DNA from 4 places in the Mesorhizobium sp. USDA 4413 genome. Region 1 is predicted to be linked to each of the others. Evidence: riboswitches for the same ligand, from Rfam matches in the RefSeq annotation. Region 1 holds a riboswitch; each other region holds the start of a gene.
What was found. A riboswitch is a leader RNA that binds a small molecule or an ion and turns the genes downstream of it on or off. The one in region 1 is predicted to bind cobalamin.

Region 1 (3,126 bases):
TGTGGGTATGGATCTGTGTCGAGTCCTTTACACCTGTTGAAGCGATCCGGAAGCATTCGACCGACCAGTTAAGATAGACCTTCCAGTCGCACTTGCGCAGCGGCAAGCCTTCGCGAAAAGCGGCCTCGTCGATCTGGATCATCCTTGCGCCGGATCTTTCGAGGTCCGTCACTTCATCGCGAATAGCGAGCGCTATCTGGCGGCAGACCTCGGAGCGGGGTATGTCGTCGCGAACAAAAGACCAATTGAGAATGGTCACTGGGCCTGTAAGCATTCCCTTCACAGGCTTTTTCGTAAGCGACTGGGCGAATTGCCACCAGCGCACTGTCATCGGATTGGGGCGCGATACGTCGCCGAAGATGATGGGGGGACGCACGTAGCGTGACCCATAGCTCTGCACCCAGGCATGTTCGGTGAAGGCGAAGCCGGAAAGTTGCTCGCCGAAATGCTGTACCATGTCGTTTCGTTCGAACTCGCCATGCACCAGCACGTCCAGCCCGATCTCCTCTTGCCAGCGAATAGCGGCCTCGATCTCCTTCTTCAAAAAGGTTTCGTAATCGACATAGCTGAGCTCGCCCTTCGCGTGAGCGGAACGCGCCTTGCGCACCTGAGGCGTCTGCGGAAAGGATCCAATCGTCGTCGTGGGGAATGGCGGCAGGCCGAGCGTGCGGGCCTGGACCCTGGAACGCTCGGCAAATGCGCTCTTTCGTTGCTTCATAGCGCCGTTGATGTCGGCAATCCGCCCTTCAACGAGCGGGTCATGGACCTTCGTGGATGTTGCGCGAGTCGAGGCAGCCTCGTCAGAAGCTTTCAACTCGCCGGCCACAGCATCTCTACCTTGGGACAAGGCCCGGGCCAGGATGACCAGCTCTTCGATCTTCTGGGCCGCGAATGCGAGCCATGACCTGATGTTCGCATCCAGTGCCGTCTCCATACGCAAGTCGATCGGCACATGCAGCATCGAGCACGAAGGCGCGATCTCGACTCGGTCCAAGGGCCAGCCCGCGACGATCGGCTTGATGCCGTCGAGAATGGCAGTGAGGTTCGCGCGCCAGACGTTGCGGCCGTTGACCAAGCCAAGCGAAAGCACCAGGTCCTTAGGCGCGAGCCGACCAGCCGTCTCCAACTGTTCGGGAGCACGCGAGAGATCAAGATGCAGGCCCGCCACAGGCAGCGATATCGCCGTCTCGAGATTGTCTCCCAACGGCCCGAAATAGGTACCCAGCATGATCTTCAGCTCGGGCGCGGCCTTCGACAGCTGCCCATAGGCAAATTCAAGTGCAGCTCGTTCGTTCGGGTTTAGGTCGAGCACAAGCGCTGGTTCATCGATCTGCACCCAATCGGCTCCCGAGAATTTCAGCCTCCGCAGGAGTTGCTCGTAGACGGGAAGAAGCCGCGGCAGGAGCGCCAGGGGATTGAAACCTTCGGAGGGCGACTTCGCCAGCTTGAGAAAAGTGACCGGTCCAAGGATGACCGGGCGTGTATGAATGCCCAGGGCTTTAGCCTCGATGAAGTAATCAACCGGTTTGGTCGACGAGAGTGTGAATGCCTGATCGTCGTCAAGTTCTGGCACAATGTAATGATAGTTGGTGTCGAACCATTTGGTCATTTCCATCGCAGTTAGGGTAGGGCAAGCCGCACGCTCCCGGCCAGAGTCGCAATTCCCCGTCTGACCTTGGTTGCCGCGTGCCATGGCGAAATAGGTATCGAGCGGGACCTCGCCGCCATTCCATTCGTAGCGGGACGGCACGGCGCCGACCATGGCGGCGGTGTCGAGTACATGGTCGTAGAGCGAAAAATCGTTCGATGGGATTTTCGACACACCGCGATCGCGCTGCTCCTCCCAGCTCGCGGCACGGAGCGCCTTTGCCGTCGCGAGAAGGTCGGCAGCGCAAGATTTTCCTGACCAATAGCTTTCTAGCGAGAATTTCAATTCTCGCCTGCGACCGATACGCGGCAAACCAAGCGTTGCTACAGGAATTTGCTGAGAGAGAGTCATGCGATACCCCGATGGTTGGGGCGTGGGGGACAACGAAGGCGCCAGTAGGCCGGTACGAACGCCGGGCTGCAGCGGCCACCGAGACACCCCGCCCGTGGACAAAAGTTGCCGTGGCAGGTCTCCTGGCTCGGGGGTCATAGCCTCTACCCGTCTTCCCGAGGCTGTTCGCCTCAGTGACATGAGTGGGGGTCGGCTCGCCTCTAACAGTTGCGGGGGCAGCGCCGGCATCGCACCGGCTTCCCTCTTAGCTCCGCTGCAGCAGCGCCGTACGGAGAACCATGGCTTGGACACAATCACAGCAGTCAGCTCTTTTGTCAACCTCGAATAAAGAAATCTTTATGTCATTATGTGAACGCGCTTGTACTGTCGGCGTGATTTCCAAGTCCGCAGAGGACGAACTTTTCGATCGTGAATACGTTTAATTCGGCACGCGGTAAGTGAGATTGGCTACGTGAAGCCAGACCTTGGCTGCTGCGGGTGACCGGCCAAATCGACAAATGGCGCGCTGTGCAGAACTGGGCCAAACGGCGGTTCAACGCGGCTGCGCAAGGGCTGTGAGCCCGGGCCTTGTCGGACCGATTGGGGCGCGAGGGCGGGGTGGCGCGCCAGCAGAACCGCGAGGCCCCTAAAGCAGCCCGGCCTGCTCGGCCTCACGGCGCAGGTTCTGGCGCGGACGAGGGCCGATCTGCTGGATCACCAGCCCGGCGGCCAGCGAACCGAGATCGCCGCAATCCTTGAGGCTGCGCCCGCTCGTGTAGCCGTAGAGGAAGCCGGCGGCATAAAGGTCACCGGCGCCGGTCGTGTCGACCAGTTCCTTGATCCTCGTCGCCTCGATGGTGACGGTTTCGTCGCCGCGCACGATCACCGAGCCTTTTTCGGAACGTGTGACGGCGGCTATTTTGCAATCCTTGCGGATGGCGGCGAGCGCCTCCTCGAAAGAAGCGGTCTGGTAGAGCGATTTGATCTCGTGACTGTTGGCAAAGACGATGTCGACGGTGCCCGACCGCATCAGCTCGAGGAACTCGTCGCGGTAGCGGTCGACGCAGAAGGAATCCGACAGCGTCATCGAAACCTCGCGGCCTGCCGCATGCGCCAGCCTGGCGGTCTGCCGGATCGCTTCCTTGGCG
Region 2 (3,126 bases), 2.6 Mb from region 1:
GCGGGCCGACCGCTTGCAGCAAAAGCCGCATCGGCTTGCCGCCGACCTCGACGAAGCCTTTGACGCGCAGCACGTTCTCCTGCTCGGCGGCAAGGGCGACGCGCTTGGCCAGTTCATCGGGATTGGCGACCGACGGGATGTCGATAACGAAGGAATCGAAATCGTCGTGCTCATGGTCGAGCTCGTCGTCGTGATGGGTCTTGCGGTTTTCGATGTCGTCCTCCACCGCAAGGCCAAGACCGAGCAGCACGGAGGGGTCGACCTTGCCCTGGGCGGTCGGCACCACCTTGACGGCGCGCGCCACATGCTCGCCGATGACGGCATTGGCGCGCTCGGAGCCTGCCGCATCCATCAAATCGCTCTTCGATAAGATGATCAGGTCGGCGCAGGCGATCTGGTCCTCGAACACTTCTTCGACCGGGTCGTCATGGTCGAGGGAATCGTCGGCTGCGCGCTGCGCCTGCAGCGCGTCCATGTCGGAGGCGACGCGGCCGTCGGCCAATGCCGGGCCGTCGACCACGGCTACGACGCCGTCGACGGTGACGCGGCTCTTTACCGTCGGCCACTGGAAGGCCTGCACCAGCGGCTTCGGCAGAGCGAGGCCGGAGGTCTCGATCAGGATGTGGTCGACCTTCGGCGTGCGCGACAGGATTTGGTCAAGGGCAGGGACGAAATCGTCGGCGACGGTGCAGCAGATGCAGCCATTAGCGAGCTCGACGATGTTTTCCTCCGGACAGGCATCGACGCCGCAACCTTTAAGGATCTCGCCGTCGATGCCGACATCGCCGAACTCGTTGACGATGATCGCCAGCCGCTTGCCCCTGGCGTTTTCGAGCAAGTTGCGGATCAGCGTCGTCTTGCCGGCGCCGAGAAAGCCGGTGACGACGGTGCAGGGAACACGGGAAACGGAAGCGTTCATGTCAGTCCTTCAGCATGTCGAGGGGAGGGATGCGGGCAACCAGGCCGCGCTTGAGGGAATCGGGTCGGCCGCGCCAAGGGATCAGGCCGTCGGTCGAGGTAGCGAAGAGCTTTGCGCCGGCGACGAGATCGGCGCCGCTGGTCGTCTCCAGATCGCCGAAGACGTAACTCCAGCAGCCGTCGCGCAGCAGCGCTGCGCTTAGCCGGCGCTTGCAGTTGCCAAGGCATTCGACGGTGCGGATGTTGATCTTTTCGCCGGAAGCCGCCCGGCGCGTGCCCTCGGCCAGCAGCGCGCCGGCGCGCGGATGCGCGTCCGAGCCGGTCTCGTCACGGCAAGAGGAGCAGACGATGACGGTCACGCCGGCCAGCGCGTCGGGCTCGAACGAAATGTCCGAACTGTTTGCCGGGAAACTGCCGTTGCGATCCAAAACCAGGCTCCTTGCCCGGAAAACCCGCCGGGCATTCGGATACTTAAAGTCTCAGACGGCAGGTCTCCTGGCTCGCGGGTCGTTGCCTCAGATGCCGCCTTCCCGGGAACGTCCCAGTGGTTTTCGGCCAAGGCTCGTCGCTTACAGTTGCGGGGACAGCCGCGGATTTGGGTTTTGACCCGCACCGCATTCCCTCTTGGCTCCTCCCTTTGCCGGGAGAAGACCGTCTGCGGCGGATTTAGGCTTACGGCTAGGCGCCTGTCAACGCGCGGCTACGACACCTTGATGTCGGTCAGCGCCGGTCCGAGGTCGCCGGCCGGCGTCACTTCGATCGCCTCGAGGCCGAGCCAGGCCTGCATCTGCTTCAGTTCATCGAAAAGCTGGGCGGCGGTTTCGGGCGGCGCGCCTGCTTCGGCATAGGCGGCATGGACGCGCAGGACGCTCGCCGGCCGATCAGCCCTCAGATCGACACGGGCGACAATCCGGTCGCCAAGCAGGAAGGGCAGCACGTAATAGCCGTATTGGCGCTTTTCGGCCGGCGTGTAGATCTCGATGCGGTAGCGGAAGCCGAACAGCTTTTCGGTGCGCGTGCGTTCGAAAACCACGGGATCGAAGGGGGCGAGTAGGGCCCGCGCCTCTATCCGGCGCGGAACACGGGCGTCCTTGTGGAGATAGGCAGGCTTGTCCCAGCTCTCGACCTTCACCGGCAGCAATTCGCCGGTTTCGACCAGTTCCTCGATGCGGTCTTTCGTGTCTCCCGGCGCGAGACGGAAATAGTCGCGCAGGTCGCTATAGGTGGCGACGCCGTGGGCACGTGCCGAGATGCGCAGCAATTCGCGATGCGCGTCCTCGACCGACGGTACGGGGAGGTCGAGCACCGCCTGCGGCAAAACGCGCTCGGGCAGGTCGTAATAGCGTTCGAAGCCGCGCCGGTAGGCGGTGGTGATGCGTCCGGCCCAGAACAGCCATTCGAAAGCGTGCTTGGCCTCGCTCCAGCCCCACCAGCCGCCATTGCCCTTATGGCCCTCGATGTCGGAAGCGGCGATAGGCCCGCGATCGGCGACCTCTCTATATATCTCGTCTATCATTTCCTTGCGCTCACGGCCCCATTTGGCAAGGCCGAGATACATCTCGTCACCCTGCTCGGCGCGCTGCATGCGCCAGCGCATCAAAGGATAGGTCTCGACAGGCAGGAACGACGCCTCATGCGCCCAATATTCAAAGACGGAGCGCTTGCGGGTGACAGCGGCATTGTCGAGCAGCGTAAGCGGGTAGGGGCCGAGGCGCGAATAGAGCGGCATATAATGCGCGCGCACCACCGCGCTCACGGAATCGATCTGCAACAGGCCGGTCCGCGAAAGCACACGCGCAAGGTGCCGGCGATCCGGAACTCCTGCGGGGCGAGGGTCGTTGAACCCTTGTGCGCCGAGCGCAATGCGCCTCGCCATGGCGAGCGAGATTTTCTCCTTCATCAGGTATCCTTGCCCCGATCGTCCGTTGGTTTTTTAGCCGATGATTCCGGCGATGCTAGCAGGCAAATGGCGGCAGATGTGTCAGGAGAGAAAAGTGGAGTAAAAAGTGAAGGAAATCAAACAGGAGCGGATCGGACCAGTTTCTTCCGATAAGGCGTCCAGGGCGGCGATTTGAACAAGGTTTGACTTGCGTCACCGAAACCGCTGCGCTAACCCTCGCCGCGTTGCAGCATGGGCCCGTTAAAACGGTTCAGCGGTTAATCTGTCACGCTTCCGCATTAGAGTTCGTTGCTGTAATCAACATGAGC
Region 3 (3,126 bases), 910 kb from region 1:
TCAGGCCCCAGAGGCAGTAGGTGAACTGCAGATTGCCGTGATTATAGAGCCGTCTGAAGGTCGGATCGGTCGCGGTCTGGCGCTGGGCAAGGTCCAGGATATCGCCGCGATAGCGCGCGATCACCGCCATCTGGCCGTGGGTCAGGCTGGGGATCTGGATGCCGGGGGGAGGCGGGGCCGAGGACCCGTTATGCGCTTGCGCGGATGTGGCCAGAATGACCAGCAGGGTGGTCGCCAAAAAGAAATTGGCCGCCAGGGCATGAGACCATGGCAGCCAACGCATCGGATTTCAGGCGTAGCGGCGTGTTCTGCTGCGCTGGTCGCGCACTGCGACCACCCGCTCGGCAACAGCGCCGAAGCCGAGCCCGACGACGGTCCACAGCACCAGTTGGATGCCGAGCGAGGCGATGCGGAACTGCCAGAGCACCGTCGCCGAGAAGTTCTCCGGCACTTCATTAATGTCGGGCAGGGCCGCCTTCACCAGCGCGAAGACGACGAGGAAAGCGAGGCCCGCGACGATCGAGGCGTTCCAGGCGCCGAGCCGGTTCCATAGCCGCTGCGCCAGCCCGACCGCCGCCACCATCGCCGCGATCGAGACCACGATCATGATGAAGAACAGCTCGGTGCGGTAGCCGATGGTCTCGGCATTGCCGACCGCCGGCGGGTTCGCGGGGTATTTCAGGCTGGGAACCACGATCACGGCAAGGAAGCCGAGCAGCGCGATGAGCGCCGAAGTGCCGCGCGGACTGAGCGAGCCCAGGCGGCCATAAGCATAGGCGAAGACCAGCGAGAACAGTCCGCCGAGGGCGGCGCCATAGACCAGCACGCCTGTCGCCAGGCCAATGCCGGCTTGCGTGGCGCGGCTGACCATCTCGGGTTCCGGCGCCTCGCCGGCGGCCTGGGCCTGCTGTTCCTCGAAGGCGATCGCCTTGTCGACCTGCGGCTCGCCATAGACGCGGGCGAAGGCGAATGCCAGAATCCCCGCAACCAGCCCGACAAGCATGCCGCGCAGCAAAAGTTTTCCAACCATGTCCAAGAACCCTTTGTCGAAAGCGGGTTCAGCGATGCTGAACCGCTTCAGTGGCAGGGGAAGCCCAGCAGGTGACGGCCGTCATGCACGAATTCGTGCACCGCCGTGCCGCGGATCAGCGAGGTGGCGCCTTCTTCCGCACCGACGAAATAGATCGCCATCATCAGCATCAGGCCCGCGAAGATGGCCCAGGGCAAAAGCTCGCGAACCGGAATCGCAACCGGACCGTAGCTGGGGGCGAAGGTGGTGTCGGACATATTGACCTCCCGTGGGATACTGCGTCCCGTTGATCGAACAATGCTGCGGAATAAGGCCTGACTTTCGGCTGGTGCCGATCACAGTGGCGCGACCGTGCCGGATTCGCACCGGCTTCCAATCCCGTATAGCGCTAAAACACTTGTCAGCACTTCGTTCGCCTGTCAACGACATGTAATGGCCAAGGCGGCTTCGCGCGGCCGAAATTTCACTGGGCCACGGAGTTTTGGGATGCTCGCCCGCCTGACGATGATCGCAAGCGGCGCGACGCAGGCCACGCGCAAGGGCCGGTTTCCGAACGACGAAGCGCTGGAGCCGAGAGCCCTCGATCGCGCCGGCTCGCTGGCCGCTTCGCTGCGCCGCGCCGATCGCATCTGGACAAGCCCGGCGCTTGCAGCGCGCCAGACGTCCGACGCGCTCGGCCTCGAGGCAACCGTCGAGCCGCTGCTTGCCGAGCAGGATTTCGGGCGCTGGGCCGGCAAAGGTTTCGAGGAGGTGCGGGCGGAAGATCCAGAAGGCATGGCGGCTTGGCTTTCCGATCCGGACGCAGCACCCCACGGCGGCGAGTCGCTTGCCGCGGTCGCCCTCCGTGTCGAGGCGCTGATCGAGCGCCTGGCCGGCGCAAGCGGCCACACCGTTGCGCTAACCCATGCCGTGCCGATCCGCGCCGCCATGGTGCATGTGCTGGGCGCGCCGCTCTCCGCGGTCTGGAAAATCGACATCGAGCCGCTGTCGCTCACCGAATTCCGCAGCGACGGCCGCCGCTGGGTGCTGCATACGAGCGGCATGGTCGTCGGCGCGAAATAGCGCCGGGAAAGCGGTTACCTGGCGACGAGCGGCCGCCGGCGAAGACGAACTTCGCCATTTCAGCGATCGCTAACGGAACGGAAACGCCTCGCTGCTATGGTGCTGTCTCGCGGCGAGGAGAGCCTTGCCCGAGGAGTCCGTCGCCTATGGCCGATTATCCCGAGATCGAGCGCCGTCTTCATGTGCGCGAATTCGTACTCAAGGAGGCCACCATCATTGCCAATGGCGTTCGGATCGGCTGCTCGCTCAGGAATCAGCACGAGCAGGGTGCGGAATTGCGCGTGGCCGCCGATATGGACGTCCCGGAACGCTTCCTGCTAGAGGTTCCGGCCGACGATACGGCCTATCGCGCACTGGTTCGGTGGCGGCGCAACGACCGCGTTGGCGTGGCGCTCTACAGCAACGCGCCGAAGGACTGACGCGCGGCCATCTCACCCATTCATCCCTTGATCCGATGTGCGACCCGGCACATTCGAAAGCTCAACAGCAGCCGCTCGCTCCGCAGCATGGCTGGCTGGCGGCTGCCTGTTCCTTCAGCCAGCGGTCGCGCGGCTTGCAGCTTGCCGGCCGTGGCGTCAGCTCGACCTCGATGAGGTCGCCAACGATCCTTGGCTGAGCCGCCCGGTGCAATTCCATGGGGCGGACGCCGTCACTGACCTCGAAAGTCAGCTTCGCCGCCCGATCGAGAGCGACATGGTCCGAAACTTTGCGGATGATCGCGGTAAACTTGCCGGCTGGCATGTGGACCGGCCCGCCTTCGTTCACGTCCCATAACTGGACGAAGATTTCCGACCATGATTCCGGATTTGCTTCGCAATCCAGCGCCGCGAACTGTCCCGCCTTCACCTCGGTGACGTGGTAGCCCGGCTTTACCGGTCGTCCATCATAGCGAAACACCAACGGCCTGTCCTTGTGATCAGCCAGCGCCGCTAGCAGATCGCCGATGGTCAGGTCGGAGGGGTCGATTGGGGCGACGTTTTTCCGGTTGTCAGAAGAGAGCATGTCGGCTATTCCTCATTCATCATTTCAATATT
Region 4 (3,126 bases), 410 kb from region 1:
CGCGATCGCTTCCACTGCATGATAAAAAGCGTGCTCGTTGCGCTTGGACGGCTTCGTCGAGCCGCTCAGCTTGCGCACGAACTGCAGCGCTGCGTCATGCACTTCGTCATTGGTCGCCGGCGGTTCGAAATTGGCCAGGGTCTTGATGTTGCGGCACATGGCTTGAACTCCTTACCTGCTTGCTCTGCCCACCCAAATTATTCCGCGTCCAACGGCTCCGTGCCGACCGGCCTGCCGTCGCGCGACAGCCTGATCTTCTCGACCTTGTCCTCGGCCGCTTTCAGCAGCCGGTCGCAATGCGCCTTCAGCGCCTCGCCGCGCTCGTAGATCCGGATCGACTGGTCGAGCGGGACATCGCCGCGTTCCAGATCATCGACGATCTTCTCCAGCGCGTCGAGCGCCTGCTCGAAGCTCATCGCCTTGACGTCCTCATTGCCTTCCACTGCCATACTCTATCCCTTCATCAGCCGCCCGACATGGGCGGCGACTGAAAATGCCAGTCCCTGCAGATCGTAGCCGCCTTCCAGCAGGCTGACGAGCCTATTGGCGCTGAGGCGGGCGGCGCGCTCCATCAGTTGGCCGGTCGCCCAGTCGAAATCGTCCTCGGTCAGGTTGATCTCGGCCAGCGGATCGCGGTGGTGCGCGTCGAAGCCGGCGGAAATGATGATCAGGTCGGGCGCGAACGCGTCGATCGACGGCAGCACGCGCGACAGGAAGGCGTCGCGGAACAGGTCGCTGCCGGTCTGGGGCGCGAGCGGCGCGTTGACGATGTTGCCGGCGCCGGTCTCGCTCTTCGCGCCAGTGCCCGGGTAAAGCGGCATCTGGTGCGTCGAGCAATAGAGCACCGACGGATCGTCCCAGAAGATGTCCTGCGTGCCGTTGCCGTGATGGACGTCCCAGTCGACGATGGCGACGCGCTCGGCGTGGTGCTTCTTCTGCGCGTAACGGGCGGCGATGGCCGCCGTGTTGAACAGACAGAAACCCATCGGCGTGGTCTTTTCAGCATGATGGCCCGGCGGGCGGGCGGCGACGAAGACATTGGCGGCACGGCCCTCGAAGACATCGTCGACGGCAGCGTTGGCCGCGCCGATCGCCGTCACCACGGCCTGCCAGCTTTTGGGGCTGGCGCTGGTATCGGCATCGATCGAGACGATGCCGCTCTCAGGAATCGCCGCGCGCACACGCTCGACGAAGTTCTCGGGGTGCGCGTAAAGGATCGTCGCCTCGTCGCCCTCGGGCGCCTTGACGCGCTCGAGCGCCGAAAACGCCTCGTCGTCGAGCACGCGCTCGATGGCGCGCAGGCGGTCGGGCCGCTCGGGGTGGCCGGGCGGCGTGAGGTGTTCGAGGAAGATCGGGTGCGTGTAGAGACGGGTGGCCATGGCGCCTAATCTAGGCACCCGCGGCGTGGATGACCATGTTTGAAAAGCCGAATGGCTGGGGAAAATTGCGTCAGCCCGTGTGTCGCTGGCGCCATTGGCGCAGCCCAGGCTTCGCGGTAAGGTCATCCCGCTGCCTGGTGCCCGCGACGCGGGAGAATCGGGAACACGGTTGAACTCCGTGGCGTGCCCAACGCTGTGAGGGGGACCGCGCCGGCAAACGCCACTGTCTCAGACGGGAAGGCGCCGGAGCGGGACGATCCCGAGCCAGAAGACCGGCCCGGCAGACATGGTCGCCCGCTTGGTCAGGCGGGTGACTGCTTGTCGCAAGGGGAAAAGCGATGACGGCAGCAGCGATCGCCGCGAGCGGCGACGACTTTGACCAATTGGCGCGCGACGCGGTCTACCGGGCGATATTCACCAGGCGTGACGTGCGCAGCCATTTTGTCCCCGACGATCTCGACGACCATGTGCTGGCGCGCCTGCTCACCGCCGCGCACCATGCGCCATCGGTCGGCTATATGCAGCCGTGGAATTTCATCGTCATCCGCGACATGGCAAGGCGGCGGCAGGTGTGCGACCTGTTCCTCGCCGCGCGCGAGCAGGAACTGCCGGCGATCGAGGCGGAGCGGCAGGCGCTGTACCGCAAGCTGAAGCTTGAAGGCATCTGCGAAAGCGCGCTTAACCTCTGCATCACCTGCGACCGGCAGCGCTCGAAGGACTCGCCGCTCGGGCGCTGGCACAATCCGGAGATGGATCTCTATAGCACCGTATGCGCGGTGCAGAATTTCTGGCTGGCGGCACGCGCCGAGGATGTCGGCGTCGGCTGGGTGAGCATCATCGAGACGGAGGCGCTGAAGCGGCTGTTGTCGATCCCCGAGCATGTCACGCCGATCGCCTATCTGTGCGTCGGCCGCGTCTCGCAATTCGCGCCGAAGCCGGACCTCGAGGCGCATGGTTGGGGCAAGCGCCTGCCGCTGCCCGAACTGGTCATGAGCGAGACTTTCAGCGGCGCAGGCGAGGCGCCGCTGAAATCGGCGATCGCAAGGCTTGGCGGCGCGCCGAAGCTCTGATCAGGCCGCCGATCAAGCGGCCCGGGGCGTATCCCAGCGCGAGCCGCCGAAGGAGCCCAGCGCCTTGTCGCGCAGTTCCCTGAATTTGGACGAGGCCTCGGCGAGCCGGCGGTCCCATTCTGGATTCGGCGCCTGCCCCTCGATCGCCTCAAAATAGACCTGCATCAAGGACGCGATTGCAAAAGGCTCGATGAAGGCGGCCTTGAAGGCCCAGGCAAAGACGATGGCAAGCACGAAGGCCCAGCCGGCCAATTGTCCGGGCATGACCCAGAGGATCGCGGCGGCGGGCGCCAACATCAACAGGAAGATGACGAAGGACACGCCCCACATGATCACCGCCAGCCAGACGGCATTCTTGACCATGTGCTTGCCGTTCTGCGCATAGAGCACGACGCCTTGCCGCGCCGTCTCGAAAGGCGAGTTCGAATTGATGCGGATGTTGTAGCCGAGAATGATCTCGTCGACATAGGTCAGCGAGATGCGGATGACGGTGTTGATGAAGCTGACCAGCCCGCTCAAACCCGGAATGGGCAGGAAGGCGGCGATGCCGCCGATCAGGCCGGTGATGGCGCGGACGGCTCCCTTGACGATCTGGTCGACGACGAAAAGAATATTGGCCTCGGCGAAGCGCTGGGTGACCACTTCCTTCGCATAGGCTATCTGGCCCTGGCCGTCGG

Region 2: another riboswitch for cobalamin. It lies ahead of ACVMIM_RS25525 (DUF1636 family protein); the one in region 1 lies ahead of metE (5-methyltetrahydropteroyltriglutamate--homocysteine S-methyltransferase).
Region 3: another riboswitch for cobalamin. It lies ahead of ACVMIM_RS16810 (CbtB domain-containing protein); the one in region 1 lies ahead of metE (5-methyltetrahydropteroyltriglutamate--homocysteine S-methyltransferase).
Region 4: another riboswitch for cobalamin. It lies ahead of bluB (5,6-dimethylbenzimidazole synthase); the one in region 1 lies ahead of metE (5-methyltetrahydropteroyltriglutamate--homocysteine S-methyltransferase).

What each region holds. Positions count from the first base shown of each region.
Region 1 covers NZ_JBVPRP010000001.1:2,581,401-2,584,526, forward strand. Annotated here, with positions in the region: partial or broken gene metE (5-methyltetrahydropteroyltriglutamate--homocysteine S-methyltransferase) at 1-1,999, opposite strand, end outside; cobalamin riboswitch at 2,095-2,295, opposite strand; gene ACVMIM_RS12415 (adenosine kinase) at 2,625-3,126, opposite strand, start outside.
Region 2 covers NZ_JBVPRP010000001.1:5,204,204-5,207,329, reverse strand. Annotated here, with positions in the region: gene cobW (cobalamin biosynthesis protein CobW) at 1-919, opposite strand, end outside; gene ACVMIM_RS25525 (DUF1636 family protein) at 921-1,346, opposite strand; cobalamin riboswitch at 1,387-1,589, opposite strand; gene ACVMIM_RS25520 (winged helix-turn-helix domain-containing protein) at 1,619-2,818, opposite strand.
Region 3 covers NZ_JBVPRP010000001.1:3,490,228-3,493,353, forward strand. Annotated here, with positions in the region: gene ACVMIM_RS16800 (hypothetical protein) at 1-283, opposite strand, end outside; gene ACVMIM_RS16805 (CbtA family protein) at 290-1,030, opposite strand; gene ACVMIM_RS16810 (CbtB domain-containing protein) at 1,078-1,287, opposite strand; adenosylcobalamin (AdoCbl) riboswitch at 1,288-1,431, opposite strand; gene ACVMIM_RS16815 (histidine phosphatase family protein) at 1,517-2,092, shown strand; gene ACVMIM_RS16820 (PilZ domain-containing protein) at 2,239-2,511, shown strand; gene ACVMIM_RS16825 (DUF6428 family protein) at 2,573-3,094, opposite strand.
Region 4 covers NZ_JBVPRP010000001.1:2,992,621-2,995,746, reverse strand. Annotated here, with positions in the region: gene ACVMIM_RS14360 (DUF2277 domain-containing protein) at 1-159, opposite strand, end outside; gene ACVMIM_RS14355 (exodeoxyribonuclease VII small subunit) at 198-449, opposite strand; gene ACVMIM_RS14350 (histone deacetylase family protein) at 453-1,379, opposite strand; cobalamin riboswitch at 1,497-1,675, shown strand; gene bluB (5,6-dimethylbenzimidazole synthase) at 1,718-2,449, shown strand; gene ACVMIM_RS14340 (hypothetical protein) at 2,462-3,126, opposite strand, start outside.